4 regions of the Rhizobium sp. N122 genome follow, and region 2 is predicted to be linked to each of the others. Evidence: predicted binding sites of a transcription regulator. Region 2 holds the regulator's gene; each other region holds the start of a gene.
What was found. Region 2 encodes LexA, which represses DNA repair genes until DNA is damaged. Its sites were predicted from a motif close to TGTTCNNNNTGTGTTCNG; they were not measured.
Positions count from the first base shown of each region.

Region 1: the regulator LexA is predicted to act here: its motif matches at 5,110-5,127, upstream of ATY75_RS24555 (PA0069 family radical SAM protein).
Region 3: the regulator LexA is predicted to act here: its motif matches at 4,020-4,037, upstream of ATY75_RS20250 (ImuA family protein).
Region 4: the regulator LexA is predicted to act here: its motif matches at 2,957-2,974, upstream of ATY75_RS03565 (putative DNA modification/repair radical SAM protein).

Region 1 is NZ_LOKU01000043.1:2,193-9,515, forward strand. It holds gene ATY75_RS24525 (AtpZ/AtpI family protein) at 1-296, shown strand, start outside; gene ATY75_RS24530 (F0F1 ATP synthase subunit A) at 360-1,112, shown strand; gene ATY75_RS24535 (F0F1 ATP synthase subunit C) at 1,181-1,408, shown strand; gene ATY75_RS24540 (F0F1 ATP synthase subunit B) at 1,486-2,109, shown strand; gene ATY75_RS24545 (F0F1 ATP synthase subunit B) at 2,113-2,604, shown strand; gene ATY75_RS24550 (ribonuclease HII) at 2,888-3,577, opposite strand; gene ATY75_RS34730 (hypothetical protein) at 3,728-3,874, shown strand; gene ATY75_RS24555 (PA0069 family radical SAM protein) at 3,885-5,042, opposite strand; gene ATY75_RS24560 (glycosyl transferase) at 5,181-5,699, shown strand; gene ATY75_RS24565 (hypothetical protein) at 6,094-6,408, shown strand; gene moaB (molybdenum cofactor biosynthesis protein B) at 6,427-6,978, opposite strand; gene ATY75_RS24575 (4-(cytidine 5'-diphospho)-2-C-methyl-D-erythritol kinase) at 6,978-7,323, opposite strand, start outside.
Region 2 is NZ_LOKU01000027.1:9,989-17,311, reverse strand. It holds gene lpxB (lipid-A-disaccharide synthase) at 1-1,082, shown strand, start outside; gene gltA (citrate synthase) at 1,124-2,413, opposite strand; gene ATY75_RS19845 (ComEC/Rec2 family competence protein) at 2,703-5,120, shown strand; gene lexA (transcriptional repressor LexA) at 5,101-5,820, opposite strand; gene ATY75_RS19835 (VOC family protein) at 6,017-6,910, shown strand; gene kdsA (3-deoxy-8-phosphooctulonate synthase) at 6,910-7,323, shown strand, end outside.
Region 3 is NZ_LOKU01000028.1:34,280-41,602, reverse strand. It holds gene ATY75_RS20265 (hypothetical protein) at 1-1,305, shown strand, start outside; gene ATY75_RS20260 (hypothetical protein) at 1,302-2,882, shown strand; gene ATY75_RS20255 (cupin) at 3,063-3,581, opposite strand; gene ATY75_RS20250 (ImuA family protein) at 4,081-4,842, shown strand; gene ATY75_RS20245 (DNA polymerase Y family protein) at 4,763-6,277, shown strand; gene ATY75_RS20240 (error-prone DNA polymerase) at 6,277-7,323, shown strand, end outside.
Region 4 is NZ_LOKU01000003.1:133,254-140,576, forward strand. It holds gene ATY75_RS03550 (dicarboxylate/amino acid:cation symporter) at 1-939, shown strand, start outside; gene ATY75_RS03555 (glycosyltransferase family 4 protein) at 1,151-2,209, opposite strand; gene greA (transcription elongation factor GreA) at 2,237-2,713, opposite strand; gene ATY75_RS03565 (putative DNA modification/repair radical SAM protein) at 2,980-4,212, shown strand; gene ATY75_RS03570 (UdgX family uracil-DNA binding protein) at 4,212-5,663, shown strand; gene carB (carbamoyl-phosphate synthase large subunit) at 5,779-7,323, opposite strand, start outside.

The sequences.
Region 1 (7,323 bases), on a different contig from region 2:
AACTGGAAGCGAAACTCGCGACCAAGCGCGTGGAGGCGAAAGTGGAAGAGGCAAGCGAAGCCCGTTCCGAGGTAAGCCGCAAAGGTTATGCCCAGGCGATGAAGCTTTCCAGCGAGTTCATTTCCGCAATCGTCGTCGGCGCCGTCCTTGGCTATGTCTTCGACCGTTTTGTTGGCACGGCGCCTTGGGGGATGATTGTTCTTCTGCTTCTCGGATTCTGTGCCGGCGTTCTGAACGTGCTGCGTTCTGCGGGGGTGGTGGCCCATCCCCTGGACGACAAGGACGGCAAGAAATAAGGACCGGTTCCCGGTCCAGTGCAATGACCCCGCGTCCTGCGGGCCAAAGAGAGAGAACAAGCGGTGTCTAACGATCCGACTCATCAGTTCCTGATCCATAAGATTGTGCCGATCGAAATCGGCGGAATTGATTTTTCGTTCACCAATGCATCGCTTTTCATGGCCGCTTCGGCTGCCGTTGCCGTCGGCTTCCTCTATTTCGCCACCTCGAATCGCGCCATCGTTCCGGGCCGTTCGCAGTCGATTGCGGAAATGTCCTATGAATTCATCGCCAACATGCTGAAGGAAGGCGCCGGCAAGCAGGGAATGAAATTCTTCCCGCTGGTCTTCTCGCTCTTCATGTTCGTGCTGACGGCGAACCTGCTCGGCATGTTCCCGTATTTCTTCACGGTGACGAGCCAGATCATCGTTACCTTCGCCCTCGCTTTGCTCGTCATCGGCACCGTCGTCGTCTACGGCTTCTATAAGCATGGCTTCGGCTTCCTCAATCTCTTCGTGCCGCACGGCGTGCCGGGCGCGCTGCTGCCGCTGGTGGTGGCGATCGAAATCATCTCCTTCCTGTCGCGTCCGATTTCGCTCTCGGTTCGTCTCTTCGCCAACATGCTCGCCGGTCACATTACCCTCAAGGTGTTCGCAGGCTTCGTCGCCTCGCTCGGAACCCTGGGTGCTCTCGGCGTCGGCGGTGCCGTTCTTCCCCTCATCATGACCGTCGCCCTGACCGGTCTCGAGTTCCTCGTCGCCTTCCTTCAGGCTTACGTCTTTGCGGTGCTGACTTGCATGTACCTCAACGACGCAATCCATCCGGGCGGGCACTAAGGATAACGACATCGACGTCTCCAGGGCGTCAGTCATTCGCCGCAACAACCATTTCAAAGGAGTTCAACATGGAAGCGGAAGCAGCAAAGTACATCGGTGCAGGCCTGGCTTGCTTTGGTATGGCCGGTACGGCTCTCGGCCTCGGCAATATTTTCGGCAGCTACCTCTCCGGCGCACTGCGCAATCCGTCTGCCGCTGACAGCCAGTTCGGCCGTCTGGTATTCGGCTTCGCCGTTACGGAAGCTCTGGGCATCTTCTCGCTGCTCATCGCTCTCCTCCTCCTCTTCGCCGTCTGATATCGGTGAATAGATGGATCACGGCCTGCGACCGCAAGCCGTGATCCTTTGCATTTGCAGTCCACCTGGAGGTGAGCATGTTTTTTGTGACCCCGGCTTACGCTGAAGAAGCACCGGCGGCAGCGACGGGTACGGATGCGCATGCCGCTCCGGCCGCAGGCGAGGTCCATACCGAGACTGGTGTTGCCGGAGGCGAACACGCCCGCGGCCCTTTCCCGCCTTTCGATTCGACGACCTTCGCATCCCAGCTGCTCTGGCTGGTGATCACGTTCGGCGTCTTCTATTTGCTCATGCAAAAGGTCATCGCGCCGCGCATCGGGACGATCCTCGATCAGCGTCACACGCGCATCTCCCAGGATCTGGAAGAAGCCGGCCGCCTGAAGGCGGAAGCCGACGCTGCCGTCCAGACCTATGAAGGTGAACTGGCCGCTGCCCGCGCCAAGTCCAACGCGATCGGCGCCGCTGCCCGCGACGCCGCCAAAGCCAAGGCTGAGGAAGATCGCCGCGCTGTCGAGGCAAGCCTGTCTGAAAAGATCAAGGCTGCCGAGCTCCGCATCGGCGAGATCAAGGCCAAGGCTTTCGCCGACGTCGGCACTATTGCCGAGGAAACCGCGGCTGCCGTGGTCGATCAGCTGATCGGCGGCTCCGTCGCCAAGGCCGATGTCGCCGCTGCCGTTGCAGCCGCCAAGAAGGAGGCGTGATCGATGGAATTTGCCTTTGACGCGACTTTCTTCGCCTTTGTCGGCCTCGTCCTGTTCCTGGCGCTGGTCGTTTACCTGAAGGTTCCGGGCATGATGGCGCGCTCCCTCGACGACCGCGCCGACCAGATCCGCAACGAACTGGCTGAAGCCAAGCGCCTGCGCGAGGAGGCCCAGCACCTGCTCGCCGAATACCAGCGCAAGCGCAAGGAAGCGGAAGCCGAAGCGGCCCATATCGTTGCCGCCGCCGAGCGCGAAGCCGAAATGCTGACCACTGAAGCAAAGAAGAAGACGGAAGAATTCGTCGCCAACCGCACGGCGCTTTCCGAGCAGAAGATCAAGCAGGCAGAGGCCGAGGCGATGAAGGCGGTCCGTTCCGCCGCCGTCGATCTCGCAATCGCTGCCGCTGAAACGGTGCTCGTCAAGCAGGCTGATGCCAAGGTCCAGTCCGAGCTCTTCGGCAATGCCGTCGGCCAGGTCAAGACGCGGCTCAACTGAGCGGTATCGAATGGAATTGGAAAGGCCGGGCATGTCCCGGCCTTTTCTTGTTGATGGTTCTTTTTATGAAATCCGAGCCGTGCGCGCGCCGGCTTGAAGACTGCCCCTCACCCTAACCCTCTCCCCGTAAACGGGGCGAGGGGACGTGCCCTGCGAGAGGTGGGTGAGGGCCGAGAGGTTGCGGCATATCCCTTCGCCCCGTTTACGGGGAGAAGGTGCCGGCAGGCGGATGAGGGGCAGGCTCTCGGCGCCAGAGCGCAAAGACCATTTCGTTGCCGCAGACCTATTCCGAAATCAGTTCGTCCATCTCAGGACCGCCCTCGACCTTGCGCAGCGGCCGAAAGCTCATCCGGTGCAGGGAGCAGGGGCCGAGCTTTTCGATGCCGGCGCGGTGCTGCGCCGTGCCGTAGCCGACATGGGCGGCAAAGCCGTAATCCGGAAAGACGTGATGCGCGCGCGCCATCATCCGGTCGCGTGTGACCTTGGCGACGATCGAGGCGGCGGCGATCGAGACCGAGCGGGCATCGCCCTTGACGACAGCCTGCCCGGGGCAATCGAGGCCGGGCGGCACGTCGAGCCCGTCGGTCAGCACGTAGCTTGCCGGTATGGCGAGGCTGCAGATGGCGCGACGCATGGCGTCGAGACTCGCTTTGCGGATATCCGTCTCGTCGATGCGCGTCGAGCTGGAGGAGGCGATCGAAACCGTGGCGGTCGCCAGGATCTGCGCGAACAGTTCCTCGCGCCGCTGCGCCGAAAGCTGCTTGGAATCGTTCAGACCCTCCGGGATGCGCTTTGGGTCGAGGATGACGGCGGCCGCGACAACAGGCCCGGCCAGCGGCCCCCGGCCTGCCTCGTCGGCGCCGGCGACCGGCCAGTGGCCGGCCTTGCGGGCCTTGAGCTCCAGCCGGAAGTCCGGCACCAGGGGAGCCGCTTGGAAAAGCTGGGGAGAATCGGGTGGCGTGCGAGGTCTCATGCGGCTGAACCTCGCACGCCAACCCGATTGCCCGCAAGTCCCCGATCAGGGCGGCGGTCGGGGACCGGGTCCGGCGGATGGTGGCGGTCGGTGCCATCCGCGGGAATTGCGCTCGGGGCTCGAAAACAGGGCGGTTTTTCTGAGCAGCCGATGCGCAAGCTTCAAGCAATTCCTGGAAAAGCGCGGCACCATTTTCCATCCGGAATTGCGCAAAAAGTCAAAAAAACAATTCCAGGAAAACTGCGGCGCGGTTTTCCCCAGGCAAAGCGCGAAGCGCTTTTGCCAAGAATTGCTTAAAGAACAAAGCCTAGAGCAGCGACAGCTGCACGCCGCTGCCATCCGGCGGCACGAACAGATCGTCGCGCAGCGGCATGCCGCGCCGCGTCAGGCCGAAACGCCTGGCGGCCATTTCAAAGCGCCGGGCGATCTGCCAGGCATAGGGACCGGCGCCCTTCATGCGCTTGCCGAATTCGGCATCGTAATCCTTGCCGCCGCGCATCGAGCGCACCAGCGACATCACATGCCGGTAGCGATCGGGATAATGCTGCAGCAGCCAGTCGCGGAAGAGCGGGCTGACCTCGAGCGGCAGTCTCAGGATGACATAGCTCGCCTCGGCGGCGCCGGCCGCCTTGGCCGATTCGAGGATGCGCTCCAGCTCATGATCGTTCAGCGCCGGGATCAGCGGCGCAGCCATCACAGCCGTTTGGATGCCCGCTTCCGACAGCGTGTGAATGGTCTCCAGCCGCCGCGGCGGCGTCGCGGCGCGCGGTTCCATCGTCCGGGCAAGCTTGCGGTCGAGCGTGGTCACGGAGATACCGACACGCACCAGGTTCTTCGCCGCCATCTCCTGCAGAATGTCGAGATCGCGCAGGATCATCGCTGACTTGGTGACGATCGAGACCGGATGATTCGCCTTGTTCAACACCTCGAGAATGCCGCGCATGATGCGCCATTCCTTCTCGACCGGCTGATAGGGGTCGGTATTGGTTCCGATCGCGATCGCCCGCGCCTTGTAACCCGGCTTGGCAAGTTCGCGCTCCAGCAGTTTTGCCGCATCCGGCTTGGCAAACAGCTTCGTCTCGAAATCGAGCCCCGCCGAAAGACCCATATAGGCATGCGTCGGCCGGGCGAAACAATAGATGCAGCCATGCTCGCAGCCGCGATAGGGATTGATCGAACGGTCGAAGCCGATGTCGGGCGATTCGTTGCGGGTGATGGCCGTGCGCGGTTTCTCGATCTGCACGTCCGTCTTGAACGGCGGAAGCTCTTCCAGCGTCTGCCAGCCGTCGTCGAAGGTCTCGCGCTGGAGCGCCTCGAACCGTCCTGACGGGTTCAATCCCGCCCCGCGCCCGCGGCGCCGGTCGACCTCGATCCTCAGGCCGGAGGACACGATCATCGCATCGGCAATATCTGCCGTATTGGCAGGCGCGAATGCGGCCTGCCCTGCCAGGGACTGCTCTCTCATCGGATTCTCCCGCGGCAAAAGCCATCGCTTCCGCCCGTTTTGATGATTAAATTCCTATCCGCAAAATAAGAACAATGCAAGAACAAAATACGGAAAACGCCGCTGGCAAAAATTTGTGCGGCGCATTATGAATGACCAATGTTGACGGTTGTTCTCGAATGCCGGGATCAGGAATCTGAGCTGGCCCAAACTCTATCGGTATTGGTGGCAGGTGCCGTGGAGGGGCTCGTCAGCGATGTGATCGTGCTCGATCATGGATCGCGCGACGGCACCTCGCGGGTCGCCGACGCCGCCGGCTGCCGGTTTCTTTTACAATGGGATATCAAGGACATCCTCCGCTCCGCCCGCGGAGAATGGCTGCTCTTTATCGAGCCGGGCGCCCGGCCCCAGGCCGGCTGGATCGACGAGATCGCCGAATATATGGCGCTCAACAAGCTGCCGGCGCGCTTCAGCGCCTCGCGTGGCTATCGGCGCCCGTTTTTCCAGCGCGTCGGCCGGGCGACGCCGCCGCTGGAGCTCGGTCTGCTGATGCCGAAGAACCAGGCGCTCGCCGCCGCCCAAAGCGGCATGGCCCTTGCCGAATTCGCCAAGGGTCAGAAGCCGCGCAAGCTGGCCAGTGAATTGATTCCTTCCTGGGTGGCGCGCGTTGCTCGGTAAGCTTTCCGTCATCCACGGCTGGCCGGTTCGGACCGCCCAAAAACCCTCCCCACAAGGGGGAGGGACTAAGATGCCGCACCGCTTCACATAAACTCTATCGTATCAATCCGGTGAACGGTAACAGCCAGCAAGTCCTCTGCTTTTGGTCGCCGCCGGACACCACAGCTTAGCCCCTCCCCCTTGTGGGGAGGGGTTGGGGAGGGGTTTTCACCAGGTGAAACATCCTCCATCATCGCGCAAAGATGGCGCCCAATAGGATTTCGCGCTATAATTCACCCATGGCGCCGTCGAAGCGCCTCGCTTCGCAACGGATGGCCATGAATGCCGGTGGACGGCAGAACAGGTCGGCGACAATCTCCTCTTCTGCCGGGTTCCCGGCGAAAGGAGGTGCGTCATGGTACGCAATATGGTTTACGGCCTGCTGGCGGTCATATTGCCGACATTGGTGATCGCGCATCCGCATTCGGCAGCATCGCAGACGATGCTCAGTTGCGCAGGCCGATCCGATGTCGTCAATTTCCTCGACAAGAACTTCGCTGAAAAGCTGACAGCGGTCGGACTGGTCAACCAGAACGCCGTTCTCGAGGTCTATGCCGCCGAAAGCGGAACCTGGACACTCGTCGTCACGGATGTCCACGGCATCAGCTGCATCCTGCTGTCGGGTGACAGCTGGGAAACGATGCCGGCTCTGCCGGGCCTTGCCACCTAGCGGGCCGGGTTAGGCCGCCTATTTTGTCGCGCCGCGCTTAAGATGCTCGTCCAGGCGCGGCATGATCTCGACGAAATTGCAGGGAACGCTGCGGTAGTCGAGCTGCCCTTTCAGAATGCCGTCCCAGGCATCCCGGCAGGCGCCGGGCGAGCCCGGCAGCGCAAAGATGAAAGTGGCGTTGGCGACGCCGGCCGTGGCGCGAGACTGGATCGTCGCCGTGCCGATCTTCTCATAGGAAATACGGTGGAAGACGGCGGAAAAGCCATCCATGCGCTTTTCGAACAAAGGCTCCAGCGCCTCGGGCGTCACATCGCGGCCGGTAAATCCGGTGCCGCCTGTGGTGATGACGACGTCGATCTCATCCCGCTCGGTCCAGGCCTTCACCCGTGCGGCGATTTTTTCGCGGTCGTCCGGCTCGATCGCGCGGTCGATCAGCCGGTGGCCTGCTTCCGCGATCCGCTCTGCCAGTGTGTCGCCTGACTTGTCCGTCTCCGGCGTGCGCGTATCCGAGACGGTGAGGATCGCAATGCCGACGGCGATGAAGGGCCGCTTTTCGTCCAGTCCTGCCATCACTTGCCTCCCGAAACGGTTTCCGTCGCCTGGAAATACCAGTCGGGCCGCTCGTCGTGAAGAGCTGTCGCCGCATCTTGCGCCGCCGCCATGCTCGCAAAGATGCCGAAACAGGTGGCGCCGGAGCCGGACATGCGGGTGAACAAAGCGCCGCGCGCCCGCAGCATCGCCGAGATGACCGCAATCTCCGGCATCAGCTCGCGCGCCGGCGGCTCCAGGTCGTTGCGGGCAGCAGCTATCACGTCAAGCCAGTCGGCACTCCCGGCAAGAGCCGGAGCGAGGCTCAGAGCCGGATTGTTCTTTGCCGCCAGCCGGCGGAAAACCTCGGGTGTCGACACCCCTTTC
Region 2 (7,323 bases):
GGATTCATTCGGGGCCGGTGGAACTTGTCGGCGTTGGTGGTGAGGCACTGCAGGCGGAAGGCTTGCAATCGCTGTTCGATTTCTCCGAGCTGTCGATCATGGGCATCACCCAGGTGCTGAGCCGGCTGCCGAAGCTTTATACGTTGATCCGCCGGACGACCGCGGAAATCATCGCTGCGAGGCCTGATGTTCTGCTCATCATTGACAGCCCGGATTTCACCCATCGCGTCGCAAAGCGCGTGCGCACCGCGCTGCCCGATCTGCCTGTCGTCAATTATGTCTGTCCGAGCGTCTGGGCCTGGAAGGAATATCGCGCCACGCGCATGCTCGCCTACGTCGATCATGTGCTGGCCGTCCTGCCCTTCGAGCCGGCAACGATGCAGCGCCTCGGCGGGCCGGCAACCACCTATGTCGGCCATCGCCTGACTGCCGACCTTGCGCTGCTGGAGACCCGGCGCCTGCGCGCCGGCAGGCAGCCCGGCAATCGCACGATCCTGCTTCTGCCCGGCTCACGCTCCTCCGAAATCCAGAATCTCCTGCCGCATTTCGAGGTGGCGGCAAACGAACTTGTCGCCCGCAATGGACCGATGCGCTTTATTCTGCCGACAGTGACGCACAGGCAGGCGCTGGTCCGCCAATTGACGGAGAACTGGGCGGTCAAGCCGGAGATCGTTGTCGGTGCGCAAGCAAAATGGCAAGCCTTCGCGGAAGCCGATGCCGCCATGGCGGCATCCGGAACCGTCATCCTCGAACTGGCGCTGGCCGATGTTCCCGTCGTCTCCGCCTACAAGGTCGACTGGATCATGCGGCTGCTGACATCGGCCATCAAGACCTGGACCGGCGCGCTGCCAAACCTGATTGCCGATTACGCGGTCGTGCCGGAATATCTGAACGATATCCTTCGCGGTGCAAGTCTCGCACGCTGGATGGAGCGGCTGTCGGCCGACACCTACCAGCTCAAGGCGATGAAAGAGGGCTACGATCTGATCTGGCAGCGCATGCAGACCGAAAAACCACCCGGCGAACATGCCGCCGAAATCCTTCTCGACGTGCTGAACAAGAAAAAACCCGGTCGTCTCTGACCGGGTTTTCTTCTTTTCGGGCAATATATTGGCCGAAGCGATCAGCGCTTCGAAACCGGAATGTAGTCGCGCTTCGGTTCGCCGACATAGAGCTGGCGCGGGCGGCCGATGCGCTGTTCCGGATCCTCGATCATCTCGTTCCACTGCGCGATCCAGCCGACGGTGCGGGCAAGCGCGAAGAGCACGGTGAACATGGTCGTGGGGAAGCCCAGTGCCTTCAGCGTGATGCCGGAATAGAAGTCGATGTTCGGATAGAGCTTCTTTTCGATGAAATATTCGTCGGTGAGCGCGATGCGCTCCAGCTCCATCGCTACTTCGAGCAACGGATCGTCCTTGATGCCGAGCTCGCCGAGCACCTCATGCGTCGTCTTCTGCATGATCTTGGCGCGCGGATCATAGTTCTTGTAGACGCGGTGGCCGAAGCCCATCAGGCGGAACGGATCGTTCTTGTCCTTGGCGCGGGCAATATATTCCGGAATGTGGTCGACCGAGCCGATCTCATTCAGCATGTTGAGCGCTGCTTCGTTGGCGCCGCCATGGGCGGGGCCCCAGAGGCACGCAATGCCGGCCGCGATGCAGGCGAACGGGTTGGCGCCCGACGAACCGGCGAGGCGGACGGTCGAGGTCGAGGCGTTCTGCTCGTGATCGGCATGCAGGATGAAGATGCGGTCCATGGCGCGGGCAAGCACCGGATTGACCACATATTCCTCGCAAGGCACGGCAAAGCACATGCGCAGGAAGTTCGATGCATAATCGAGGTCGTTCTTCGGATAAACGAAGGGCTGGCCGATATGGTACTTATAGGCCATCGCGGCAAGCGTCGGCATCTTGGCGATCATGCGCAGGCTGGCGACCATGCGCTGGTGCGGATCGGTGATATCCGTGGAGTCGTGATAGAAAGCCGAAAGCGCGCCGACGCAGCCGCACATGACGGCCATCGGATGCGCATCGCGGCGGAAGCCGGTGAAGAAGCGGCTCATCTGCTCGTGCACCATGGTGTGGTGCGTGACACGGTAATCGAAATCCTTCTTCTGCGCGGTGGTCGGCAGTTCGCCGTAGAGGAGCAGGTAGCAGACTTCGAGGAAGTCGCCATGCTCGGCCAACTGCTCGATCGGATAGCCGCGGTGCAGCAGCACACCTTCGTCGCCGTCGATGTAGGTGATCTTGGATTCACAGGATGCGGTCGAGGTAAAACCCGGATCGTAAGTGAAGGAAGCGGTGTTCTTATAGAGAGCACCGATATCGATGACGCTCGGGCCGATCGTGCCGCTCTTGACGGCTAGGTCGACAGATTTGTCACCGATTTTTATTGTAGCGCTTTGATCCGTCATGCTGATCCTCCGAAATGGCGGTGGCGCCATAAAAGCGCCATAGGGGTTAAGCGTCCTCACCGATAGCTATATGATCGCGAAGCTAATGCCAAGTTACCGTGACGGCATTTTGTGCATTGCAGTATCACCTTTTAGGCACTGCAGCGATGAGCAGCGTGCATATCGGAAGCCAATGATTCGACTGGCCTTTTGGCGCTCGCGATTTTCCCTCATATTTCAATCGATTATCCTTGCCCGATTTGTTGGGAGGTTGCATTCTGGGCGCCTTCGCGGGTGACTTGGGCGGCGCATGCAGGAATTGACGACAGTCGAATTGCGGCCGGAAGCTGGCGCCGGATCCTCCGGCGTTTCTCTGCCTGTGGTGGCGACGCCATCGGCAAGGACGCAGTCGGCGACGCCCTGGCGCCACCGGCTGCCGGCCGCAGCCCGCCAATCCTTGCGCGCTTGCAGGTCCATGCTGGGCGAGGAGGCGGATCACGGCCGCCTGCTGCTGTTTTCGCCGGTCTTCCTCGGCGCCGGCGCATCCTTCTGGTTTCTGGCCGAATCCGATTTTCCGCTTTTGACATTACTGCTCTCGCTGTCGGTGCTGACCATTGCGGTTCTCATCACCGACCGTAGCCGGGCCGTGTTGCGAGCGACGTTGTTGGCGCTTGCACTTGTGGTCTGCGGCATGCTCTGCGCACAGTTCGAGAGCTGGCGGGCATCGACCGTGATCCTCGATTCATCCGTGACGACGACGCTGACCGGCCGTGTCGAACGGCGCGAAGGCGACGGCCGTGGGCGTTGGCGCTACATTCTCGCCGTCAGGGCCACAGACGAGCCGGAGTTGAAGCGGCCGCCGGGGCGCGTAACCGCGATTGTCCGCGGCGCCGACACGCCTTTCGAGATCGGCGACATTATCACCGGCAGGGCGCGGCTAACGCCGCCCTCGGGCCCCGCACTTCCCGAACTCAATGACTTCTCCTTCGGCGCCTATTTCGACGGCATCGGCGCCAACGGCTTCTTCTACGGCGCTCCGGCGAAAGATTTGGAGGCGGGCCCGCAGGGTGCAAGGTCGACGTCGGAAGCTATGCTCGAATGGCTTTACCGGCTGCGCAGCAGCATCGGCGACCGCATCAGGTCGATCCTGCCCGGTGATACCGGCGCCTTTGCCGCCGCCCTGGTGACCGACGAGCGGCGCGCGATCTCGAATGCGACGACGGAGGCGCTGCGCCAGTCGGGCCTCGCCCATATCGTCGCGATCTCGGGTCTCAACATGGCGCTGTCGGCCGGCATCTTCTTCGTCGGCTTCCGGATGCTGCTCAGCCTCTTTCCGGGCGTCGCCCAAGCCTATCCGACAAAGAAGATCGCCGCCGCAGGCGCGCTCATCGCCGTCACCGCCTATTACCTGATCTCCGGATTCGGGGTCTCGGCCGAACGCGCCTTCATCATGATGGCCATCATGCTGATCGCCGTCTTCTTCGATCGGCCGTCGATCAGCCTGCGCAATGTCGTTCTCTCGGCGCTTGTCATCATCGCCATTTCACCCTCCGAAGTGCTGGGCCCGAGCTTCCAGATGTCCTTTGCCGCGACATTGGCATTGGTATCGGGCTATCAGTTGTGGAAGGACCGGCGCGTCCGCGAAAACGCGTTGCTCAAGCTGCCGATCTTCCGGCCGGTCGTTGCGGTCGCCGGTTTCTTCGGTGGCGTCCTGCTGACGTCGCTGATCGGCGGTTTTTCCACGGCGCTGTTTTCGATCGAGCATTTTCATCGGTTGACGGCCTACGGCCTGCCGGCAAACCTCGCGACGATGCCGATCATCTCGTTCATCGTCATGCCGGCCGGGCTGCTGGCAATGTTGCTCATGCCGTTCGGCCTGGACGCTCCGCTCTGGGAGGTGGTCGGCTTCGGCCTCGATCTGGTGATCGCTGTCGCCAAGACGGTGTCCGGCTGGGGCGGCGATATCGGCGTCGGCCGTTTGCCCGCCTGGTATTTCGCCGTCGCCGTGGCCGGCTTCCTGCTGCTGACACTGCTGCGCACCCGGCTGCGCCATGCCGGCACATCGACCCTCGCCGTCTCGACGCTCTTCCTGCTGGTTCTGCCGGTCCCCCGGCCGCCGGATCTGGTGATTTCGGAGGATGGCAGTCTGGTCGCGCTCGTTGCAGTGGCGGCAATGGCTTCCAACCGCGAAAACCCGCCGGATTTCATTTTCGACCAGTGGCAGAGAGCACTGGTCCTGCCGACACATCATCCACCGAAGATGTTGGAAGGCCCTGCTATCCCGCCGGAGGGAGAAGACCGCCGCGTCAGGCTTTCCCACGATCAGCAGATCGAAGCGAGGACGGCGATGCGGGCGGCGGCGGGCGGTGAAACAAACCGCTTTTCCTGTGTCAAAAAGGCCTGGTGCACATCAAGGCTTGGCAATGGGCGCGTCGTCACCGTCATCGACAATGCCGCCTATCTCGGTCCGGCCTGCGATGCCTCCGATATCGTCGTCACGTCTGTCCGCCTGCGTTTCAATAGCTGCCGCTCGGGCGCGACGCTCTTTACCGGTGAGACGCTACGCAGGACCGGTTCCGTCGAGCTGCGCTTCGCGGACGCCGGCCTGGAGGTCGCAACCGCATTCGAGAGCCTGTCGCGGCCGTGGATACGCCATCGCGCCTATGACTGGCGCAGCAATAGTTTCGCCGAAACCGGCCCGTCCAGCGTCAGTGATAGCGGCGAATGAGACCGACGAGCTTGCCCTGCACCTTGACGCGGTCTGGCCCGAAGATCCGGGTCTCATAAGCCGGGTTGGCGGCTTCAAGCGCGATCGAGGCGCCCTTGCGGCGGAAGCGCTTCAGCGTCGCTTCCTCGTCATCGACGAGGGCGACGACGATGTCGCCGGGACTTGCCGTGCTGCCGTTGCGGATGATCACCGTGTCGCCGTCGAAGATGCCGGCGTCGATCATCGAATCGCCTTTGACCTCCAGCGCATAATGCTCACCCGAGCCGAGCATGTCGGCGGGAACGACGATGTCGTGGGTGTTGTTCTGGATCGCCGAAATCGGAACGCCGGCGGCGATTCGGCCCATGACCGGCACCGAGACCGAGTTGCCGTTGTCGGCGACGGGTTTTGCGGGTGCGGGGGCGGCGACCGGCTGGGGCTTGCCGAGGCTGCCCTCGATGACGCTCGGCGAAAAACCACGCCGGGGCTGAATGCTGGGGCTATAGGCCTCCGGAAGCTTGATGACCTCGAGCGCCCGGGCGCGGTTCGGTAGGCGGCGAATGAAGCCGCGTTCCTCAAGCGCCGTGATCAGGCGATGAATGCCGGATTTCGAGGCCAGATCCAGGGCGTCCTTCATCTCGTCGAAGGACGGTGGAACGCCGGATTCCTTCATGCGCTCATGAATGAAAAGGAGAAGCTCCTGTTGTTTGCGCGTGAGCATCGGCGTGTGACCCCTGATTGAAACAAATCCAGAACAGACACTATATGTTCCATATGTGTTCCGCAAGTAGCTAAATTTCCGTAAAACTTGGCGCCAACTCGTTGAGATTTTTATTTTCATTCGCCGGATCGGCGCCATGTCTTGCATTGAGGAAGGCGCCGTCGCACATCTCTTCGCAATTGCAGGAGGGGATATCATGAACACGAATTCCGCCAAGCCGCACCCACTGGATCATGTCGTGCTGCCGGTCGTCAATATCGATCTGGCGCGCGAAAGACTCGGCAAGCTCGGCTTCACCGTTGCGGCCGATGCCCGTCATCCCTTCGGAACGGAAAATGCCTGCGTCTTCTTCGCCGACAAGACCTATCTGGAGCCGCTCGGTATCGCCAGCGTCGAGGAGAGCGAGTCCTCGGCGCGGCAAGGCAATGTCTTCACCGCCCGCAACCGGGCCTTCCGCTTCCGTTGCGGCGATGAGGGGCTTTCGGCCGTGGTTTTCGGCACCGAGGATGCCGGCCTCGATCATCAAAGCTTCATTTCAGGCGGATTGAGCGCCGGCGAGATGCTGGAGTTCAGCCGGCTGATGAAAATGCCGGACGGTTCCAAAGGCATCGGCAGCTTCAAACTGGCCTTTGCCGCGGATCTGCGGGCACCCGATTTCTTTCTCTTCACCTGCCAACGCATCAATCCATTGCCGGCCGACCGCGGCGCGCTGGAGACACATGCCAATGGCGTGACCGGCATCGCCGAGATCGCGCTGTGCGCGCCTGATGCCTCCGCCTTCGCCGGTTTCGTCAGCCTTGTCATGGCGCAGTCGGCCGTCGAGAAAACCAGTTTCGGCGTCAATATCGCGGCGCCGAATGCGAAAATCAGCCTGATGACGCCGGAAGGGCTGGAGGCCTATTTCGAGTTTGCCATCTCATCCGCCGACCGCGGCCTGCGCGGCCGGGCCATCCGCTTCACCGTCGCCGATCTTGCCGTGACAGAAGCGCATTTGGCTGCTAACGGAGTGACCTACACGCGCAAGAACAATCGTATTCTGGTGAAGCCGGCGCCCGGGCAGGGCACGCTTTTCGCCTTCGAGGAAAGATGATGAGCACTGATACGAATTCGGAAGTCAGGATCGGCGCGGGCGCAGGCCAGGTCACCTTTTCCAATACCGGCCGCCTGTCGCTGATTGCCGGCCCCTGCCAGATGGAGAGCCGCGACCATGCCTTCATGGTTGCCGGCACGCTGAAGGAGCTCTGTGCAAAGCTCGGCATCGGTCTCGTTTACAAGAGTTCCTTCGACAAGGCGAACCGCACCTCGCTGTCGGCAGAGCGCGGCATCGGCCTTGAAAAGGGCATGCAGGTCTTCGCCGATCTCAAGAAGGAGTTCGGCTTTCCCGTCCTGACCGACGTTCACACCGCCGAGCAATGCGCCGAAGTGGCAAAGGTGGTCGATGTCCTGCAGATCCCGGCCTTCCTCTGCCGCCAGACCGACCTTCTGATCGCCGCCGCCGAGACC
Region 3 (7,323 bases), on a different contig from region 2:
CTGGGGATGGCGATCGTGCTCGTCGCTTTCATCCCCGCGATGATCCGCATCCTTGTGTCGCGTCTGGGCACGTCTTTGGCCGCCGCACTCGGGATATTCCTTGTTCTCATTCTTGCAGCTCCGATCAATCTTGGCAGCTCCATCTGGTATCCTTCCTTCGCGATGTTCTATAACCGCATCGGTTGGGTCGCTCTCGGCCTGTTGCTGGTCATGTATCTGGCACCGCAGTCATCTAGCAGGCGCAATGATAGTGCCGATGCTCTCGGAGCCGCCTTTCTTCTGCTTGTCTCGTTCTACACCAAGGTGACCTACGGTCTTGCGGGCACCGGGCTGATCCTGATCATTTTGTCGGATCGGCAGCAACGCCGCTGGGGCGTGACGGCTCTGCTGCTGACGGGACTGGCGATGGTCGCCATCGAGTTCTTCTGGCGCGGAACTGCCCAGCACATCGAGGATCTGCGGGCGGCCGCCCGCGTCAGCGGTGGTCATGATGTCGGCAGCATTCTAAAAAATTTGCGCGAAAATATATCCGATCTCGCCGTATTCGCTGCCGTCGCTTCGCTCGCCATCTGGCAAAGCCGCAGCCTGCGAGATCTTTTCTTCTGTGGGTTTTGCTTAGGCGCGGGCGTCGCGCTCATCAATCAGAACGCCCACAGCTGGGGCATCATCACGCTCTATTGCGGGGCAACCGCGCTGGCCCAGAAGACGCCCTGGCTTCAACCGGGCCAGGACGGCGGACCAACAGGACGCTCAGCTCGTTCTGCGGGCGCCCTGCCGCTAATGGTTATCCTGTTCCTGTTGCCTCCGATCGTGCACCACAGCGCGGCCCTCGTCCTGCATACGGCCCTCGCGGCCGAGAAGGCGGGGCAGCCTCTCGGGCTGCCGCGATTTGCTGATGTCCGGGAAGTCGATCCGCCTGGCGGGGAGCCCGATTTCATCAGGCGCTACCTTGATGACATTGTCAGCGGTGGCGCGCTTCTCCAGTCTTTGCCGGTTCCAGCCGAAAGAGTTTTTGTCCTGGATTTCGCAAACCCATTTTCGGCCGGACTCGGCATTCGCCCGCCCGCCGGCGATACTGCCTGGCTTCACTGGAACCGCAACATCAATCAACGGTCTTACATCCCGCCGGACGTGCTCTTTGCCGACGTCACGATCGTCATGGTGCCAAAGACAGGTATCAACAGCCTGCCGCTGCAGGAGCTATATGGCCCGTTCCTTTCGGCGAACTTCGATGTGGTGCGGAAGACATCCGAATGGACGGTTTACCAATGGCGCCAGGCAAAGGCGCAAAGTGAGGCACGGTGACACAAGCATCGAGAGCGATCACGGAGAAAGATACACCGCGACCCGCCGTCCAGTTGAACTGGTGGTGTGCCGTTGTCCCCAGCATTGGATTGTTTCTTGCCGCCTTCCTGGCTCTGCCCGGCGCAACAGTCACAACCAGATACGTCAATGACCTTTTCGTTTTCCTTGATGGTGCCTATCGGATTGCGGCTGGACAGATTCCGAACGTTGATTTCCATACGTCTCTCGGGCCGCTCACATTCTATATCCCGGCGGTCGGTTACGCTTTGTCCGGTAGCATGGGGGCGGCAATGCCAGTGGGAATGTCTCTGCTGATCCTGCTATTTTCGCTTGTCGCCGCAGGAATCGTCGGCAGCCGGATGCATTGGGCGATTGGGCTGCCGCTGGCAACCTGTCTGCTTCTGGTGCTCGCGGCTCCTGCAAACCCTGGCGAACGGATCGGGGAACTCAGCTTTGCCATGTTCTACAACCGGATCGGCTGGGCGTCACTCAGTTTGCTGCTGGTTATGTACCTGCGCCGGTTGCCAGGCGCCTCAAACCGCAAAGGCGCGGACGCCACGTGCGCCAGCTTCCTCGTGCTGCTGATGCTTTACACCAAGATCACATATGGAGTGGTGGGCGTCGCCTTTCTGATGTTCATGCTTTTTGACCGGCGCCAGATCGGCTGGGTGGCGCTCGCGTTTGGGATCGTCGCTGCCAGCATCCTCGCGACGGAGACGCTCTGGGGCGGAGGGGTCAACTACCTCCTCGACATCAGTCTTGCGGGGAAGAACAGCGGCGGTCTCCCGACGATGACGGCTATCGGTCACGTGGTACGGGGTAACTTCGTCGACCTTCTTGCTTACCTGGCTGTCGCCGTCATCCTTCTCATCCTGACGCCAACCTATCGGCATCTGCTCTTCGTGGGGTTCTGCATCACAACCGGGATCCTTCTGATCTCGCAGAACTTCCAATTCTTTGGGATTGTGACACTTGGCGCGAGCGCTGCCGTGTTGTCGGCATGTTTCTTTCGCGCAGAGCTTCCTTCCCGGTATGGAAGAGCGCGGATCGCCCTGCCGCTACTCTTAGCATTCCTGCTCACCCCGGCCGCGGTCGGCAATGCCGCGTCGCTTGCCATTCATGCCTATTATGCCGCTGGCGGGCGAGGCGACGCTATTCCGCTGCCCGCCTTCTCCGGGGTCCGCCTGGTGAAGATGTGGAGCGCCGGCCAATATGAATATTTCCAGGACTACAACCGAACGCTTGCCGACGCGTCGGCGGCTCTTTCGCAACTGGATGGGAAATCTCAGCGTGTCGCCGTTCTGGACTTCGTCAATCCATTTTCCGCGGGGCTGCGACTGACGCCGCCGGCCGGCGACAGTGCCTGGTATCATTGGGGTCGCACTCTTGGGCAGGAATATCATCCGGTGGCGGAAAAGATGTTTGCCGACGTGGACTTGATCCTCGATCCGAAGTGGCCCATCGAAATCTGGACAGGGAACGGCATGCGGGACGTCTATGCGCATTATATAGCCCGCCACTATGACCTCGTGCGGGAGACGGCGGATTGGCGCATTTATCGCAAAAAAGCTCCCTAAGCTGGAGCAGATCGTCGTGCGCGCGAAATGAACCTGGCAGTGCAGGAAGAGCGGCGGAATTCGCTTCATCACTCACTTCGCTGCGGACGCCAAAAACGGAAGATTCTAAAACGGCGGGCCGTGCGAAATATTTCGCTCGCGTCTTTGGCAGCCCCTGCTCGAGGCGGCGCGTCTTGCCTGTCATGATTTTGCGGTGCGGCACGCGGATGGTTGGCGCCACGCCTCAATGAGAAATCCCGACGATCCTTCAACGGGATCGGTGGCGGGCAAGGGTACTGCCGATATTTTGGACAGCATATCGCTTGAAGCAGCCGATGTTTGAATGTCGGCATCCTGGCCGTCAGGATAGGCGCCGATAACTCGGAAGTCAGCGGAGCAGCCGAGGTTTTGATGGCCTGTGCCGGCTGGTAATACCAAACAATCTCCCGCCGCCACCGCCAGCGCCTGGCCGTCTGGGCCGCCAATCAGCAGCGTTGCGGTACCACGGGCGACTCCCAACACTTCATGGGCGCCGGAGTGGAAGTGCTGGTAGTCGAACACACCGTTTGCCCAGATGCCTGTCCAGCCGTTTGCCGCGAAGCGTCCTTGGAAATCAATAGCCCCATCATTGGCTACCAGTCCCCGGTAAAGCAATACAGGAAGGCGGGGATTGTTCGGGACCCAGTCGCTCGGCTGGAAAATTATCGTCTCGGTCTCCATGCGGAACTCCCATTTTATTCATCGAGTGTCGCGACGAGCTCGCCGCCAAGCCAGATGCTGATGTCCTAAGGATTTCGACGTGGTTCCTATCGAACTCCGCCATAGCTTCACAAAACTAACTTTGGCAGGCTCCAGCAGTTCCCTGTTTCAGCAAGGTGATCCCTGACCGGATGCCTTTGCTCGGCCTGCCGGGGCTCAAAAAGGCGGGCAGCTTTTTAGCCGTACCCGACCACGCAGGATATCTTCGAGGTTGGGGCGGCGCGGCATGCAGATATATTGATCGCGGCCAGCTGGGAGGTCGGACGCTCCTAGCTGCGATTGCGCCATCCGAAAAAAATTTCAATCCGTCATCGAGTTGAATCCGCTCGGGGAATCCGCTGTTTACCTCGACGCGCTCAACTTAAGCGCGTTGGGTGCGCATTGACTCGTTTTCGCCTTGAGAACAAATAGAGAACATAATTGCACCTCTCAAGTAGAAACCGGTGCTCCAAAGGAGATCATGCCTACATCAGCCGCCATTTCGAATGCTCTTCTGGATGAGTTGCGCGAGAAAATCGCCAGCCTGGAAGGTGCCGGTTCGCGCCGCCGCAGCGTCCTGCCGTTCGGTGTTGGTGAGATCGATGCGCAGCTGGCGGGAGGTGGCCTTGCCTTCGGTGCGCTGCACGAAGTCGCCGGAGGCGGAAATGGCGCGATAGACGGCGCGGCCGCGGCCCTCTTCATCGGCGGTATCGCGGCCCGTACCACCGGCAAGGTGGTCTGGTGCCTCACCCGCTTCGATCTGTTCTTTCCAGCACTTGCCCAGGTCGGGCTGCACCCCGATCGCGTTATCTTCGTCGAGTGCGACAAGGAAGAGACGGTACTCGCAAGCTTCGAAGAGGCTTTGCGCTATGGCGGCCTCGGCACCGTCGTCGCCGAACTGGTGCGCCTGCCGATGACGGCATCGCGCCGGCTGCAGCTTGCCGCGGAAAAGTCCGGCACATTGGGCCTGGTGATCCGTCGATGGCGGCGCCAGACGGAAGCCTCCGATTTCGGCATGCCGACGGCCGCGGCGACACGCTGGCGGATCTCGGTGCTGCCATCCGAGCCGTTGCCCGTGCCGGGCGTGGGCCGCGCGCGATGGCTGGCGGAGCTCATGAGGGTCAGGGCAGGCGAGGGAGGAGAATTCATTATCGGAGCATGTGATGGCAAGGGTCGTATCTGTCTTTCTTCCGACGCTGCCGACCGACCGGATCAGGCGCGCCGATCCTTCGCTCAGCCTTGACACGCCGCTGGTGGCGATCGCCAGGAGCGGGTCGAAGCGATGGGTGGCGGCGGCCGACCGGGCCGCTGCAAAACTGGGCTTACGCGTCGGCATGCCGGCCGCCAGGGCGCAGGCGCTGGTTCAGGGATTGACGATGGTGGATGCCGATCCGGCGGCCGACCTCGCGACACTCGAACGGCTGACGCTTTGGGCACTGTCGCAACATTCTCCCGTCGTCGCCATGGATCCCCCTGATGGCATCGTCATGGATACCGAAGGCGCAGATCATCTGCAGGGCGGCGAGGACCTGATGCTCTCCGGTCTCGTCAACCGCTTCCGCGCCCGGGGTCTTGCCGCGCGCGCGGCGATCGCCGACACCTGGGGTGCGGCGCATGCGCTTGCCCGGTCCACGGATCGCGAGACGGTCATCGTCCGGCGCGGCGAGACCGCCAAGGCCGTAAACCGTTTGCCGCTATCCTCGCTGCGGCTGCCGGCCGAGATCGTCGCGAGCCTCAGAACCCTCGGCTTCGCCACCGTCGGCGATTTGGCAGTGACGCCGCGGGCGCCGCTGACGCTGCGTTTTGGGCCCGAGGTCGGGCGCCGGCTCGATCAGATGTACGGCCGGCTCGCCGAGCCCATCGACCCGATCCGACCGGCGGATCTCGTCGAGGTCCAAAAATCCTTTGCCGAACCGATCGGCGCACCGGAGACGATCGAGAAATATGTGGGCCGCCTGGTGCGGCAGCTTTGTCTGGAGCTCGAGAAACGAGGACTTGGCGTGCGGCGCGCCGATCTGATCGTCCACCGCGTCGACAACACAATCCAGTCGCTTCGGGCGGGCACCGCCAAGCCCGCCCGAGATATCGCCTGGCTGACAAAACTTTTCCGCGACCGGATCGAGAAGATCGAGCCGGGCTTCGGCATCGAGAAGCTGAGCCTCGCGGCAATCGTCGCCGAACCGCTCGTTGAGGCGCAGTCGGCTTCCTCCCTGATCGAAGAACAGGTGACCGACGTGACGCCGCTCATTGACGTGCTGGGAAACCGCGGCGGTCAGCGGATTTTCCGTGTCGCGCCGGTGGCAAGCGATGTCCCTGAGCGCAGTGTCCGGCGGATCGCACCGACGGCCGACAAAATCGGCGCCACCTGGCCGCTGCATTGGCCGCGGCCGTCGCGGCTCTTGCCGCACCCGGAAGCGATCAAGGTGATTGCGCTTCTGCCCGATCATCCGCCGGTTTCCTTTACCTGGCGTGGCAAGCGGCGCCGGGTGAAGCGCGCCGACGGCCCGGAGCGGATTTTCGGAGAGTGGTGGCAACGCAGCTCCGAATGGGTCGCGGTTCGAGACTATTTCGTCGTCGAGGATGATGCCGGTGAGCGCTTCTGGATTTTCCGCTCCGGCGATGGCGTCGACGCCGACACCGGATCGCACCAATGGTTCCTGCACGGGGTGTTTGCCTGATGCGCTACGCCGAACTGCAGGTCACCACGCATTTCTCCTTCCTTCGCGGCGCAAGCTCGGCCGAAGAACTCTTTGCGACCGCCAAGCTGATGGGCATCGAGGCGCTCGGGATCGTCGACCGCAACAGCCTGGCGGGCATTGTTCGGGCGCTCGAAGCTTCCCGCGCCACCGGCCTGCGGCTCGTCGTCGGTTGCCGGCTCGATCTCGCCGACGGCATGTCGATCCTCGTCTATCCCACCGACCGCACCGCCTATTCGCGGCTGACGCGGCTTTTGACCTTGGGCAAGGGCCGCGGCGGCAAAGCCAACTGCATCCTGCATCTCGAGGATGTAGCGCACTATTGCGAAGGCCTGATCGGCATCCTGGTCCCGGATATGCCGGACGATGGCTGCGCCGTGCAGTTGAGGAAGATGGCCGAGATTTTCGGCGACCGCGCCTATGTCTCGCTCTGCCTGCGCCGGCGGCCGAACGATCAGCTGCGACTACACGAAATGTCGAACCTGGCGGCGCAGCATCGGGTGAAGACGGTCGTCACCAATGACGTGCTGTTTCATGAACCCGGACAGCGGCAACTGCAGGATGTCGTCACCTGCATTCGCACCGGCACGACCATCGACGATGTCGGCTTCGAGCGCGAGCGGCATGCGGACCGCTACCTGAAGCCGCCGGAAGAAATGGCGCGTCTGTTTCCCCGCTATCCGGAAGCGCTGGCACGCTCGAAGGAAATCGTCGAGCGCTGCAGGTTCAGTCTGGAGGAGCTCGTCTATCAATATCCCGAAGAAGCGCTGATCCCGGGCATGACTGCACAACAGTCGCTGGAGCATTACACCTGGGAGGGCGTTACGACGCGCTATCCGGAAGGGCTGCCGGCGCATGTCGAAAAGACGATCCGTCACGAGCTGTCCCTGATCGAGACCATGAAATACGCCCCCTATTTTTTGACGGTCTTCTCGATCGTCCGCTATGCCCGATCGCAGGGCATTCTCTGCCAGGGCAGGGGATCGGCCGCGAATTCCGCAGTCTGCTATGTGCTCGGCATCACCTCG
Region 4 (7,323 bases), on a different contig from region 2:
TTTGCCACCAAGGCGCATGAACAGAGCATAGTAGGCTTCCTCACCAATATCATTCCGTCGACGATCGTCGGCGCTTTTGCCGATGGCGACATTCTACAGGTGCTGTTCTTCTCGGTGCTCTTCGGCGTCGCGCTCGCCATGGTCGGCGAAAAGGGCGAGCAGGTCGTCAATTTCCTCAACGCCTTGACGGCTCCGGTTTTCAAGCTCGTCGCCATCCTGATGAAGGCCGCCCCGATCGGCGCCTTCGGCGCCATGGCCTTCACGATCGGCAAGTACGGCATCGGCTCGATCGCCAATCTCGCCATGCTGATCGGCACCTTCTACATCACCTCGCTGCTCTTCGTTCTCGTCGTTCTCGGCGCCGTCGCCCGCTATAACGGCTTCTCGATCCTGGCGCTGCTGCGCTACATCAAGGAAGAGCTGCTGCTGGTGCTCGGCACGTCGTCGTCGGAGGCCGCCCTTCCGGGCCTGATGAACAAGATGGAGAAGGCCGGCTGCAAGCGCTCGGTCGTCGGTCTCGTCATCCCCACGGGCTATTCCTTCAATCTCGACGGCACCAACATCTATATGACGCTGGCGGCGCTGTTCATCGCCCAGGCAACCGGCATCAATCTGTCCTGGGGTGACCAGATCCTGCTGCTGTTGGTGGCGATGCTGAGCTCCAAGGGTGCCGCCGGCATCACCGGCGCCGGCTTCATCACCCTTGCCGCCACGCTTTCCGTCGTGCCTTCCGTGCCGGTTGCCGGCATGGCGCTCATCCTCGGCATCGACCGCTTCATGTCGGAATGCCGGGCGCTGACCAACCTCGTCGGTAATGCCGTGGCGACGATCGTCGTGGCGCGCTGGGAAAACGAACTGGATACGGCGCAGCTTGCCAGAGCCTTGGGCGGCCAGGCAGAAGAGACGGCTCCGGCCGGCGGACTTCAGCCGGCGGAATAATCAGCCACTCGCTAGTCGCGGATATTTGCAACGGCCCGTCATCCGGCGGGCCGTTCGCTTGTCAATAGATCTCGTTCTCTACTCGACGTCATCCTCGGCCTTGTGCCGAGGATCTGCTGCCCTATCGACCGGAGGCAGATGCTCGGGACAAGCCCGAGCATGACGGAGGAGGGGGTGGCTGTCCTTTTCAACAGGCCGCTTCTCGCTCCGCTCAGCCGCGGTTGTCGCTAAGAAGACGGTCGTAAATGGCGCAGATGGCGGTTGCTTCCTTCTCCAGGGCAAAATTCGCCCTGACGTGGCGCAGGGCATTCTCGCCATGCGCGATCGCCAGACCGGGATCGGCGATATAGGGCGCGATCGCCCGTGTCAGTGCTTCGCCATCGGCGGCGACGACGACCGAGCCGGTCTCGCCTTCGGCGATCAGTTCGGCATAGGCGCCGGCGTCCGATGCCACCACCGCCGTCCGCGACGCCATGGCTTCGAGCGGCGTCAGCCCGAAACCCTCGTTGCGGGAAGGGGCGACGTAAAGCGTCAGGCGGCGATACCAGACCTTGATATCGGGCACTTCGCCGAGGAAGAGGATACGGTCACCGAGGCCGGCCGCCGCGACATCGGCCTTGAGCTTGTCTGCGAAGGCCGTGTGCTCCGCCGTTACCCGGCCGGAGACGACGGCCGTCCATTCGGGGTGCTGCGGCAAGAGTTCGATCATCGCCCGGACGAAGAGATCGGTGCCCTTCTGATGGCGCACGCGGCCGAAACAGCCGACGAGGTGGCGGCCGGGCAGGCCGGTCGCAGCAATACCGTCTTCCGCCGTTTCCGGCGGGTGGAACAGGGAGAGATCGACGCCGTGCTGGATGACGGTGTGCGGTACCTCGAGGAAGGAGCCGGACCGGTCGCTGGTTGCGATCACCGCATCCATGCGGCGGATCAGCCATTTCGTGTAGGCGGTGTGGCGGCGTTGCGCGGCCGAGGTGAAGACCAGCTTCAGCGGCATACGCAGGAGATGGCGAAGCAGGATGCCAACCGCCATCTCATTGTTGCGGCGGGCGTGCCAGACACGCCGGCGCCGGCGGGCCGGCGGGCGCCAGAGACCAAGGAGCTGCGACCATCGCAGCTTCGGCAGGTCTTCCGGCAGGCCGGGGCCGAGGGTTGCGATCCTGACGCCGAGCCGGATCTGGCAGGGGATGAGCTGGACGATGGTCGACGTGACGCCGGAGAGCCGGCGCTTGAAATTGGGCGCGATGATCTCGACGTCACGCATATCAGGCAAGGGATGGGTCTCGTCTGTGGCGGGCGATCAGCCCCAGGAAACCTGGAGGATTTCGTAGGCCTTGGAGCCGCCCGGCGCGTTGACCTCGATGGAATCGCCGACTTCCTTGCCGATCAGCGCGCGCGCAATCGGAGAGGAAATGGAGATGCGGCCGGCTTTGACGTCGGCTTCCTGGTCGCCGACAATCTGGTAGGTCTTTTCTTCCTCGGTGTCCTCGTCGACGAGCTTCACCTTGGCGCCGAACTTGATCTTGTCGCCCGACATCTTGGTGAGGTCGATGACCTCCGCGCGCGCCGTCAGGTCTTCCAGCTCGCTGATGCGGCCTTCATTATGGCTCTGGGCTTCCTTGGCGGCGTGATATTCGGCGTTTTCGGAAAGGTCGCCATGAGCACGGGCTTCGGCGATCGCCTCGATGATTCGCGGGCGCTCCTCCTGCTGACGCCAGCGCAGCTCTTCCTGCAGCTTGACGAAACCACCCTGTGTCATCGGTACCTTATCAACCATTTTTCTGTCCTTCACTCCCTGTATCCGCCAGCCCTGCTTGACGCAGTCCGGCACACACAAAAGAAAACAGGTCCCGAAGGGGAGCTTCGGAACCGTGCCACAATCCTAGTTAAGTGCTTATAGCAGATCGCCAAGGCCGATTTCCAGAAAATTCGCATGGACGAAATGCAAGCCGCCCCGACAGCCGGTGTCCCGCCGAAAAACGCGGTCAAGGCGGGGATGATCGCGGTTGACTTTGCGCCATAGAACATATAGTGAACACACTAATGAAGAAGTCGCTAACAGAACGCTTGGCAATCCTTTCAGATGCCGCCAAATATGATGCTTCCTGCGCCTCCAGCGGCACGGTGAAACGCGATTCGGGAACAAGCGGCGGGCTCGGTTCGACCGAGGGATCCGGCATCTGTCATGCCTATGCGCCGGACGGGCGGTGCATCTCGCTTCTGAAAATACTGCTGACCAATTTCTGCATCTATGACTGTGCCTATTGCGTCAATCGTTCGTCGAGCAATGTCGAACGGGCGCGCTTCACGCCCGCGGAAGTCATCTGGCTGACGCTGGAATTCTACCGGCGCAACTATATCGAGGGGCTGTTCCTGTCCTCCGGCATTATCCGCTCTTCCGATTACACGATGGAAGAGATGGTCCGCATTGTCCGCGAATTGCGCGTGACCCATAATTTTCGCGGTTATATCCATCTGAAATCGATCCCCGAGGCTTCGCCGCGGCTGATCGAGGAGGCGGGGCTTTTTGCCGACCGGCTGTCGCTCAATATCGAGTTGCCGACGGATAACGGCATCAGCCGCTTCGCGCCGGAAAAGAAGCCTGCCAATATCCGCCGATCGATGGGCGATCTGAGGCTGAAGATCGAGGCCGCAGGCGAGCCGACGCTGCGCACGAAGAAGCGTCAGCGCTTCGTGCCGGCCGGCCAGAGCACGCAGATGATTGTCGGCGCCGACGGCGCGAGTGATGCGACGATCCTTGCGACCAGCGGCCGGCTTTACAGCAGCTACGGCCTGAGGCGCGTTTATTATTCCGCCTTCAGCCCGATCCCGGATTCGTCGAAAAACCTGCCGCTGATCAAGCCGCCGCTGATGCGTGAACACCGGCTCTATCAGGCCGACTGGCTCTATCGGTTCTATGGTTTCGGCATCGACGAGATCACCGCCAGCCAGACGGACGGGATGCTCGATCTGAACCTCGACCCGAAGCTTGCCTGGGCGCTCGCCAACCGCGCCGAATTTCCGGTCGATATCAACAAAGCCGAGCGGGAACGCTTGCTGCGCGTGCCCGGTCTCGGCACCAAGACCGTCAAGGCGATTGTTTCGGCCCGCCGTTTTCGCCGCCTGCGGCTCGACGATCTCTCGCGGCTCGGCATTTCGATCAAGAAGGTACAGTCCTTCATCTCGGCGGAAGGCTGGTCGCCGCGCCGGCTGATCGACCGCCCGGACCTTCGCGCCATGTTCGAGCCGAAGCCTGAACAATTGTCGTTGCTATGATGCGCCGGGTCGTGCTTGCAGGACGGGGCGACCTTGCCGAATGGCGTGATGCCGCGCGCGCCTTCGCGGCCGCCGGCATAGTGCCCGAGGAGATCGACTGGCGGGAAAAAAGCGCGGAGGCCGATCTTGCATTCCAACGCGACGCCATGCCGCCGGCGCCTGTGACACGCAAGCCGATGACGGTGCCGCCGGCCTTTATCGAGCTTGCGGAGACGGTGCTTTGCCATTGCGACCCGGCGCGCTTCTCGCTGCTTTACCGGCTGCTCTGGCGGCTGCAGCTGGACCGGCAGTTGCTTGAGGTGGCCTCCGACGAGGATGTCGTGCGGGCCCGGCTGATGGCAAAAAATGTGCATCGCGACGCCCACAAGATGACGGCTTTCGTCCGCTTCAAGGAGGTCGGCGCGGTTTCCTCAGGACGGCGAAAATTCATCGCCTGGTTCGAGCCGGACCATCATATTGTCCGGCGTACCGCGCCTTTTTTCCAGAGGCGCTTTACCGACATGGACTGGCTGATCGCCACGCCCAAGGGCTCGGCGGCCTGGGACGGCGAACGGCTGACGATGAACGACGCGCCGTGCGAGAAGCCCAATCTCACCGATGCCACCGACGATCTCTGGCGCACCTATTATGCGAGCATCTTCAACCCGGCGCGGCTGAAGCTGAAGGCAATGCACGCGGAAATGCCGAAAAAATACTGGAAGAACCTGCCGGAGGCCGATCTCATTCCGGGTCTGATCGCATCGGCCGAAAGCAAGGTGCGGGAGATGGCGGCAAGGGAGGCAACGCAATCGCTGCCCTTTCACGACCGGCTGCAGCAGGCGGCGCGCAACCTTCCCACAGAACCCGAAGCGCCGGCCGGCACGCTGGAATCCCTGCGCGCCGAGGCTGCCGCCTGCACCCGCTGTCCGCTTCACGCCAAGGCCACGCAAACCGTGTTCGGGGAGGGGCCGCGCGATGCGGCGGTGATGTTCGTCGGCGAGCAGCCGGGCGATCAGGAGGATATTTCAGGGCGCCCTTTCGTCGGGCCGGCCGGCAAGCTTTTCGATCAGGTCATTGCGGAGGCGGGCATCGACCGTTCGATGGTCTACGTCACCAACTCAGTCAAGCATTTCAAATACGAGCCGCGCGGCAAGCGGCGCATTCACCAAAAGCCCAATATGGGCGAGGTCAAACATTGCCGCTGGTGGCTGGATCAGGAGCTGACACTCATCAAGCCGAAGCTGATCGTCGCCATGGGGGCGACGGCGCTTGCGGCGCTGACCGATATGAAAGAGCGCCTGCAGGACGTCAGGGGAACGGCGATGGCGATCGAAGGGGGGCGTACGCTCTTCGTGACGGTGCATCCCTCCTATCTTCTGCGCATTCCCGACGAGCGGCTGAAGGTGGAGGAGATGGCGCGCTTTCGTCAGGATATGTTGGAGATTCATCGGCTTATGACGTCAGCCGGATAAAGTGATTCCGCTTTAAGTCCCGTCACCGCTCATCGAGCGGTGACGCTGTTCTTTGTTTTTTGCGCAATTCCGGACGCAAAACCGCGGGCGCAGATTTGCTGGAATTGCTTCAACCTCAGGCGAAGTAGCTCTGCAGCGGCCGCACTTCGAGATTGCCGGCCTTCAGCGCCTTGATCGCCTGGGCGGCTGCTTCGGCGCCGGCCATGGTCGTGTAGTAGGGCACCTTCTGCATCAGCGTCGCGCGGCGCAGCGATTTCGAATCCGAAATCGCCTTGTTGCCGTCGGTGGTGTTGATGACGAGCTGGACCTGGCGGTTGCGGATCGCGTCCTCGATATGCGGACGGCCTTCCAGCACCTTGTTGATCTTGGTGGCGGTGATGCCGTTTTCGCCGAGGAAGCGGGCGGTGCCGCCGGTTGCCAGCACCTTGAAGCCCTGTTCGACGAGAATGCGGATCGCCGGCAGCACACGCGCCTTGTCCTCGTCGCGGACGGAGACGAAGACGGTGCCGTCACGCGGCAGTTCGACGCTGGCGCCGAGCTGCGACTTGGCGAAGGCCAGCGCGAAATCGGTATCGAGGCCGATGACTTCGCCGGTCGAGCGCATTTCCGGGCCGAGCAGGGTGTCGACGCCAGGGAAGCGAGCGAAGGGGAAGACGGCTTCCTTGACGGCGATATGCGTGAGCTTGCGCGGATCGGGCTTCTGGCCGTAGGCGGCAAAGGTCGCATCGAGTTTTTCGCCGGCCATGACGCGGGCGGCGATCTTGGCGATCGGCGCGCCGATCGTCTTGGCGACGAAGGGCACGGTGCGCGAGGCGCGCGGATTGACTTCGAGAACGTAGACGGTGCCGTCCTTGATGGCAAACTGGACGTTCATCAGGCCGCCGACATTGAGCGCCTTGGCCATCGCCTTTGCCTGGCGCTCCAGCTCGTCGAGCAGTTCGACGGGCAGCGAGCGCGGCGGCAGCGAGCAGGCGGAGTCGCCGGAATGGATGCCGGCTTCCTCGATATGCTCCATGATGCCGGCGACATAGACGTCGGTGCCGTCGGAGAGGCAGTCGACGTCGACTTCGATGGCGTGGCTGAGGTAGCTGTCGAAGAGCAGCGGGTTCTTGCCGAGCAGGGTGTTGATCTGGCCGGTCTTGTCGTTGGGATAACGCTGCTTGATATCTTCGGGCACCAGTTCCGGAACCGTGTCGAGCAGATAGGTCTGCAGCTGGCCTTCCGAATGCAGGATCTGCATGGCGCGGCCGCCGAGCACATAGGACGGGCGCACGACCAGCGGGAAGCCGATCTCGGCGGCGACCAGGCGGGCCTGCTCGACCGAATAGGCGATGCCGTTGTTCGGCTGATTGAGGTCGAGCTTCATCAGAAGCTTCTGGAAACGGTCGCGGTCCTCGGCAAGGTCGATCATATCAGGCGCGGTACCGAGGATCGGGATGCCGTTCTTTTCGAGCGCCTCGGCAAGCTTCAGCGGCGTCTGGCCGCCGAACTGGACGATGACGCCGACGACTTCGCCCTTTTCCTGCTCGGCGCGCAGGATCTCGATCACGTCCTCGGCCGTCAGCGGCTCGAAATAGAGGCGATCCGACGTGTCGTAGTCGGTCGAGACGGTTTCCGGGTTGCAGTTGATCATGATCGCTTCGTAACCCGCATCCTTCAG